2 regions of the Streptomyces sp. NPDC057486 genome follow, and region 2 is predicted to be linked to the other one. Evidence: riboswitches for the same ligand, from Rfam matches in the RefSeq annotation. Region 2 holds a riboswitch; the other holds the start of a gene.
What was found. Region 2 has a riboswitch for thiamine pyrophosphate ahead of thiC (phosphomethylpyrimidine synthase ThiC). Riboswitches for the same ligand answer to the same signal wherever they lie in the genome.

Region 1 (4,181 bases), on a different contig from region 2:
GGGCGGCGTCCGCCCAGCGGCTGCGCGGGACGACGGTCTCGTTGAGAGCCGCGGCAACCCCGGAGGGCGCCGCCGTCAGAGTCGCGACAAGGGTCTCCAGGGTGGTGCCCGCGGCGATCGAACGGGGATCGCCGTTCACGGAGACGGTGAGCGGAAGGGAGTCGGTCATGCGGGCTGCTCCTGACGTACGGAGGAGGAAGGCGGTACCGGGGCGGGTGCGAACCGTCCGGGGGCGAAGGGGCGGGCCACGGCCGGCAGCTCGCCGGTGGTCAACAGCTCGGCCATGGCGTCACCGGTGACGGGGGTCAGCAGGACGCCGTTGCGGTGGTGGCCGGTGGCGAGGTGGAGGCCGGGCAGGGCGGTGGGGCCGAGCAGCGGGGCGTTGTCGGGGGAGGCGGGGCGAAGGCCGGCCCGGGTCTCGGTGAGCGGCAGTTCGGTGATGCCGGGCACCAGCTCGTGGGCGTCGCGCAGCAGCTCGTACACCCCGCCCGCCGTGACGGTGGTGTCCCAGCCCATCTCCTCGCTGGTCGCGCCGACGACGAGCTCGCCGTTCTCGCGCGGGACGAGATAGACGTGGCTGCCCCGGACCACGGCCCGCACGGTGCGGGTGAGGAACGGCGCGTACGCGGCGGGCACCGTCAGCCGGAGCACCTGTCCCTTTACGGGCCGCACCGGGGGGACGACCTCGTCCGGCAGCCCGGCGAGCCGCCCGCTGCGGCTGCCCGCGGCGAGTACGACCTGGTCGGCGACCAGCTCCGTACCGGCCGCGAGTACGGCTCCGGCGGCCCGGCCCCGTCTCACGCCGAGGCGTTCCACCCAGTCGCGGTGGAAGACCACACCGGCCCGCTCGCAGGCCGTCAGCAGTGCGGCGGCCAGCCGGCGGGGATCGACCTGGTGGTCGCCGTCGACCCGCAGACCGCCGCGTACGCCCGGCGCCAGCATGGGCTCCAGTCGGCGGCACTCACGGCCGGTGAGCCACTCCGACTCCAGCCCCGAACGCTGCTGCAGCGCGTGCAGCTCCCGCAGATGGGCGCGGTCGTCGGAGTCCAGGGCGACCGCCAGGGTGCCACAGGTGCGGAAGCCGATGCCCTGGCCGCTCGCCGCCTCCAGTTCGGCCGCGAAGGCCGGGTAGCGCGCGGCGGACGCGACATTGAGGCCGAGCAGCATCTGCTCGCCGTAGTGGAGTTCGGTGACGGCGGCGAGCATCCCGGCCGCGACCTGGGCGGCCCCGCCGCCCGGTTCGGGGTCGACGACCGCGGTGCGCAGACCGTGCTGCGCAGCCCGCCAGGCGGTCACCAGACCGATGATCCCGCCCCCGATGACGAGGACGTCGGATCCTTGTGCGGATACGGATGTGTTCCCGGAAGAACGCATGGGCGTCCAGCCCCTCCCTTCGCCGGCATGACCCGGATCAGGTTCGTACGGTCGGAGGCCGCCCAGCCTCCCTCTCAGCCCGGTGCGTCCGGGCTCCCGCGAGTGCCTTACGGTGGCCACCCTAGACCCCGTTCCCCGGACCCTGTAAGGGAGCAGTCACCGTGGCCCGTTCGCTCGACGGACTCGTCCTCTCGCCGGTCGCCGACCAGGCGCCGGGCCAGGTCGGCACCCGTACCCGCTTCACGTACCACGAGGCGGACGGCCGGATCTGGGCCGAGTACGCGGGCGGCGACGTGGTCCGGGGCCATCTCGTCGGCACCAGGACCGCCGATCGACTCGACTTCCGGTACGTCCAGTTGAAGCAGGACGGAACGACATCTTCCGGACACTGCATCTCCACCGTCGTCGACCTCGCGGACGGCCGGGTGCGGCTGGACGAGCGGTGGGAGTGGGAGTCGCAGGAGGGCAGCGGGACGAGTGTGGTCGAGGAACTGTCTGGCTGACGGATCGTCAGATGCTTAAGGTGGACAGGTGAGCGAGCAGCAGACTGAGCAGCCGGACCGGCGGACCGAGCGCCGCATCGTCATCGTCGGTGCGGGCATGGCCGGTGTGCAGACCGCCGTGGCCCTGCGGGAACAGGGCTTCACCGGCCCGGTCACCCTGATCGGAGCCGAACCCCACCAGCCCTACGACCGGCCGCCGCTGTCCAAGGCGGTGCTGCTCGGCAAGGCCGAGGACTCCGCCTTCGACATCGACTTCGAGGCGCTCGACATCGAGCTGCAACTGGGCCGCGACGTGACCGGCGTGCGGTCCGCGGCGCACGAACTGGACACCCCGACGGGCCCCGTCCCGTACGACGTCCTGGTCATCGCCACCGGCGCCGAACCGGTCGAGCTCCCGGGCTCGGAGGGTGTGCGCGGCGTCCATCTGCTGCGCACTCTCGACGACGCCGCACGGCTGCGGCCGGTCCTCGGTGAGCAGCACACCGTCGTGGTGGTCGGTGCCGGATGGATCGGCGCGGAGTTCGCCACCGCGGCCCGCGCCGCGGGCTGCGAGGTCACCGTCGTCGAGGCCGCCGACCGGCCGCTCGCGGGCGTCCTGCCCGCCGAGGTCGCCGCCCCGATGGCCCGCTGGTACGGGGAGAGCGGCGCCGAACTCCTCACCGGTGCCCCGGTGGCCCGCATCGAGCCCGGCCGCGTGGTCCTCGCCGACGGCCGCGCACTCGAGGCCGGAGCGGTGGTCGTCGGGATCGGTGCCCGGCCCGCCACCGCCTGGCTGGCCGGCTCCGGCATCGCGCTCGGACCGGACGGATCGGTGACCGCCGACGAAGCGCTGCGCACCTCGCTGCCCGATGTGTACGCCGTCGGGGACTGCGCCTCCTTCCCCTCCGCGCGGTACGGCGCGCGCCTCCTCGTCCACCACTGGGACAACGCCGTCCAGGGGCCGCGGACCGCCGCCGCCAACATCATCGGCGCCGGATCCGGCGGGGCGCCGCAGCCGCTCACGTACGACCCCGTGCCGTACTTCTGGTCCGAGCAGTTCGACCGGTTCGTGCAGTACGCGGGCCATCACGGGGGTGCCGACACGCTGCTGTGGCGCGGCGACCCGGACGGTGCCGCCTGGTCGGTGCTGTGGCTGCGGGACGGCGCGCTGGTCGCCGTCCTCGCCGTCGGCCGGCCACGCGACCTGGCCCAGGGGCGCAAGCTCATCGAGGCGGGGGCGCGGCTCGATCCGGTGCGGGCGGCCGATCCCTCCGTACCGCTGAAATCGACGGTGCGTCAGTAGGAAGCCGACGGATCCGTGACGGGTGCCGGTGTCCAATCCCCTTCGTGCGGACGCCTCTTGGCTGGGCGTCGGCAGGGGGGCTCCACCAGCACCGACGTCACCTTCCCGCGCAGTCCGACCGGCGGGCGCCTGCAGGTCTGCGCACGCGGCGGCTGCGACGAGCAGTGGTTCGACGCGGTCCCCAGCGACCTCTCGGCCACCGCCCCCGACTGCCTCTGCGGCGGCGGCCCCTGCCGAGAGGTGCAGATCACGGCGGACGGGCGCCCTGCGAGCCTCGCCCAGCCGTATCCGGTCGTCCACTCCGGCGGCATCGTGCCGAACCATGACGGGCGGGCGTACCAGCGCACAGCGGTACGCCTGGTCCTACCCCGTCGACGCCGACATGGACATCCCGTTCTACGGCGACTACGACAACTACGACCTGAGGGCCTCCGTCACCCTGCGCCGTGTGCTGATCGACACCTCCCGGACGGGCTCCGCGGGCCCGTGGTGCACGGACGACACCACGCTGCCCGTGCGACCTGGCCCGCACGGGCGGCGTGGTCACCGCCGCGGACGGAGCCTCGGCCGAGAAGTACCGGGGCACCACCGACACCGGAGCCTGTTGCTCGCCTCTCCTGGAGTCGGCCCACGGCTGGGTCACCGGCGACAAGCAGTCCCGTTGCCGCGTCGCGGAGGTGGTTCGCGGGGCCCTGAAGGGATGAGTCCGGGTATCGGCTGTCGGTGCGGGATGGCAGGCTTGTCCTGTGACCGAGATTGACGCAAAGATCGATGCTCTCGTCCCTGCCTGGCTCCACCTCCCCGACATCGCAGAAATGTTCGATGTCGAGGTGACACGGGTGCGGCAGCTGGTCAAGGAAGGCCAGCTCATCGCCGTACGACGTGGTGAGAACCGGGCGCTCCAGGTGCCTGCTGCCTTCATCGACGGCAACAAGGTGGTCAAGGGCCTCTCCGGCACCCTGACGCTCCTGAGGGACGACGGCTTCTCCGACGAAGAGATGCTGGAATGGCTCTTCACCCCT
Region 2 (4,181 bases):
CCCCCTCGTTCGCCGACACCATGGTCGCCGCCGGGTGGTTCTTCGCGGCAGTCACTGCGGCCGCGATACTGGCCGCCGCCGTCGGACTGCTCATTACGGCGCTGCGCAACGGATCGACCGCGCTGCCCGCCGAGGACGCCGAGGACGAGCTGCCGGAGGAGGTGGCGCGCGCCAGGGAGGCCTGGCGTCATGCGCTGCTGGAGCGCGGCATCCTGCCGTTCCTGCGCGACGCACTCGCCGATCCCACCGCACGTGCCGCATCGCGCGCACCGCAACCGTCGGCCAACCGAATCCCGAAGATCGGCTACAGCAGACCGGACTTCACGGGGCCGGACGACGGGCCGGCGGCAGGCCCCCGCCCGTCGTTCACGAGCCCGGACTTCACCAGCCCGGAATTCGGCGGCCCGGAACACGAACCGGACTGACCGGGCGCCGCGACCCGGTCTGCCTCGTGGACACCGCGCACGAAGAGCTCTACAACGTGCACCTTCGCCACAGTGACCCACCGCACCGGGCTCCAGTGGCCTGCCGTTCTCCCGGCCGCACGGCTGCGGCGTCGGCGACGCAGCCGGTGGTGCCGTCCGTGCTGAATCCATGCGCCTCGCCGTCCCCGAGCAGCCGGACATCGTCATCCGTACCCAGGGCCGTCTCCCAGGACATGACAGGAGCGTCACTCACCTCTGCGCCTCCCCATCCGGCCCGGCACACGCGGGAACCGTGACGGCTACCACCGACAGCCGGCGGGTGGCCGGTGGAGCGGCCCGCGGCTCCCCCGGTGGTCTCCGGGGGCCGCGGGCCGTTCCGGTACGGCCACTCAGTCGGTGAGCGGGAGGTACACCCGGTTGCCGGCGGCCGCGAACTCCGCCGACTTCTTCATCATGCCCTCGGCGATCTCGGCCTCGGTCGCCGCGGGCTCGTCGCCGCCGAACTGCTCCGAGATGCTTCGGCTGATCTTCATCGAGCAGAACTTCGGGCCGCACATCGAACAGAAGTGGGCCGTCTTCGCCGGCTCGGCCGGCAGCGTCTCGTCGTGGAACTCCCGCGCGGTGTCCGGGTCGAGTGCCAGGTTGAACTGGTCCTCCCAGCGGAACTCGAACCGCGCGTCCGACAGTGCGTCGTCCCAGTCCTGCGCCCCCGGGTGCCCCTTGGCGAGGTCCGCGGCGTGGGCCGCGATCTTGTAGGTGATGACGCCCGTCTTCACGTCGTCCCGGTTGGGCAGGCCCAGGTGCTCCTTGGGCGTCACGTAACAGAGCATCGCCGTCCCCCACCAGGCGATCATCGCCGCGCCGATGCCCGAGGTGATGTGGTCGTACGCAGGGGCGATATCGGTGGTCAGCGGGCCGAGCGTGTAGAACGGCGCCTCCTCGCAGATCTCCTGCTGGAGGTCGATGTTCTCCTTGATCTTGTGCATCGGGACATGGCCCGGGCCCTCGATCATGGTCTGGACGCCGAACCGCTTGGCGACCGAGTTGAGCTCGCCCAGCGTGCGCAGTTCCGCGAACTGCGCCTCGTCGTTGGCATCGGCGATCGAACCGGGGCGCAGTCCGTCGCCCAGCGAATACGTCACGTCGTACGTCGCGAGGATCTCGCAGAGCTCCTCGAAGTTCTCGTACAGGAACGATTCCTTGTGGTGCGCCAGGCACCACGCGGCCATGATCGACCCACCGCGGGATACGATCCCGGTCTTGCGCCGGGCGGTGAGCGGGACATACGGCAGCCGCACGCCGGCGTGGACCGTCATGTAGTCGACGCCCTGCTCGGCCTGCTCGATCACGGTGTCCTTGTAGATCTCCCAGGTCAGTTCCTCCGCCCTGCCGTCGACCTTTTCGAGGGCCTGGTAGAGGGGCACGGTGCCGATCGGCACGGGGGAGTTGCGGAGCACCCACTCACGGGTGGTGTGAATATTGCGGCCGGTGGAGAGGTCCATGACCGTGTCGGCGCCCCATCGCGTCGCCCAGGTCATCTTCTCGACCTCCTCCTCGATGGAGGAAGTGACCGCGGAGTTGCCGATGTTGGCGTTGACCTTCACCAGGAACCGCTTGCCGATGATCATCGGCTCGATCTCCGGGTGGTTGACGTTGGCCGGCAGGACCGCCCGGCCCGCCGCGATCTCCTCGCGTACGACCTCGGGTTCGACGTTCTCCCGGATCGCCACGTACTCCATCTCCGGGGTGATCTCGCCCCGGCGGGCATACGCGAGCTGGGTGACGGGCTGCCCGTCACGGCTGCGGCGCGGCTGACGCGGACGGCCGGGGAAGACGGCGTCGAGGTTACGCAGTCCGCCGCGCGGCGAGGTGTGCTTGAGCCCGTCGTCCTCGGGGCGGACGGGGCGGCCCGCGTACTCCTCGGTGTCGCCACGGGCAATGATCCAGTTCTCGCGCAGGGGTGCGAGACCGCGACGTACGTCGGTTTCGGTGGCGGGATCGGTGTACGGCCCCGACGTGTCGTACAGCGTCACGTCCTTGCCGTTGGTGAGGTGCACCTTTCGCACCGGCACCTGGAGGTCCGGGCGCGGGCCCTGGACGTATCCCTTGTGCCAGCCGATGGACTTTCCGGCCTCGTCGCTCTGATTCGAGGCAGGCGTGCGTGCGTCCGATGTGGTCATGAGACCTACTCCCTACGCCGGCATTACCCGGTAACAGGTTCGGCGGTCGGCGCAGCCTGTCCCGTACGGATGTACGGATATCAGCGCCCTCTCAGCCCGGTGCTCCGAGCTCCCGCGTGTGCAAAGGTGCCACCACGCTAGCGCCTGTTCCGGCGTGCTGGACAGAGGGCCTGTAGCTTCTTGCGATGATCGCCCGGTGACGTCCCTCCAGAGCCCCCCCGAATCACAGGACCATCAGCACGGGCATTCGCACAGCCATGGCCCCGCTGCACCGGTCTCCAAACATCTGCGCAAGGTCATCGCGGCCGTGCTGATCCCCTTCGCCACGGCGGTCGTCGTCGGCCTGATGGTCCTCTGGCCGGGCGGTGCACCCGCGCACGAGCGCACCGGTGTCGGTTTCGACCGGCAGACCCAGCAGGGCAAGGTGGTGAGCGTCGACAAGGTCGACTGCAAGGACGTGAACGCCGCGCAGACACCGGTCACGGGCGGCACCACCACGCCATCGGGGGGCGCGGGCGCCGGCCAGGAACCAGGTCTGTGCGAGAAGGCCACGGTCGAGGTGACGACCGGGCACGACAAGGGGCGCACGTTCGTCGAGATCGTTCAGCCCGATGCCCCCCGGCAGCTGCGCGAGGGTCAGGGGGTGGTCGTGGCGTACGCCCCGGACGCGCCCCATGACCTGCAGTACTCCGTGACGGATGTGGACCGGAAGTTCCCGATGGCACTGCTGGCCGGGATCTTCGCTCTCGCAGTGGTCGTCGTCGGCAGAATGCGTGGGTTGATGGCGCTGGTCGCGCTCGCCGTGTCGTTCGCCGTACTGACCCTGTTCATCCTCCCCGCGATCCTGCAAGGGTCGAATCCGCTGCTCGTCGCAGTCATCGGGGCCAGCGCGATCATGCTCATCGCGCTCTACATGTGCCACGGTCTGACCGCCCGTACCTCGGTCGCGGTCATCGGCACGCTGATCTCACTGCTGCTGATCGGGCTGCTCGGTTCGCTCTTCATCGGCTGGGCGAGCCTGACCGGGAACACCGACGACAACACCGGTCTGATCCACGGCCTCTACCCGCACATCGACATGAGCGGCCTGCTGCTGGCCGGCGTCATCATCGGTTCGCTCGGTGTGCTCGACGACGTGACGGTCACCCAGACATCGGCGGTCTGGGAGCTGCACCAGGCGGACCCGGCCATGGGTGCGCGAAAGCTGTACCGGGCAGGGATCAGGATCGGTCGCGACCACATCGCCTCGGTGGTCAATACGCTGGTACTCGCCTACGCGGGCGCCGCGCTTCCCCTCCTGCTGCTGTTCTCGATCGCGCAGAGCAGCGTGGGGGCGGTGGCCAACAGCGAGTTGGTGGCGGAGGAGATCGTCCGGACGCTGGTCGGCTCGATCGGACTGGTCGCCTCGGTGCCGGTGACTACGGCGCTCGCGGCACTGGTCGTCTCCGCGGACCGCACAGGGCTCGGCGCGGAAGCAGGAGCTTCGGCACCCGTGCGGGGCGGGAGGGGCCGGCGTCGCAGGGCGAGGCATTGAGCACCTCGACGCGGAGCACATATCACCCGTTCGGCAGATACG

Region 1: linked by a shared signal. The riboswitch ahead of thiO (glycine oxidase ThiO) and the one ahead of thiC (phosphomethylpyrimidine synthase ThiC) in region 2 are both predicted to bind thiamine pyrophosphate.

The regions. Positions count from the first base shown of each region.
Region 1 covers NZ_JBHVEE010000074.1:32,955-37,135, forward strand. Annotated here, with positions in the region: gene thiS (sulfur carrier protein ThiS) at 1-169, opposite strand, end outside; gene thiO (glycine oxidase ThiO) at 166-1,374, opposite strand; TPP riboswitch at 1,372-1,484, opposite strand; gene ACFU6I_RS29400 (hypothetical protein) at 1,536-1,877, shown strand; gene ACFU6I_RS29405 (NAD(P)/FAD-dependent oxidoreductase) at 1,975-3,159, shown strand; gene ACFU6I_RS29410 (peptide-N4-asparagine amidase) at 3,175-3,855, shown strand; gene ACFU6I_RS29415 (Rv2175c family DNA-binding protein) at 3,906-4,181, shown strand, end outside.
Region 2 covers NZ_JBHVEE010000027.1:69,503-73,683, forward strand. Annotated here, with positions in the region: gene ACFU6I_RS15590 (hypothetical protein) at 1-425, shown strand, start outside; gene ACFU6I_RS15595 (DUF4241 domain-containing protein) at 475-708, opposite strand; gene thiC (phosphomethylpyrimidine synthase ThiC) at 815-2,605, opposite strand; TPP riboswitch at 2,598-2,731, opposite strand; gene ACFU6I_RS15605 (YibE/F family protein) at 2,802-4,139, shown strand.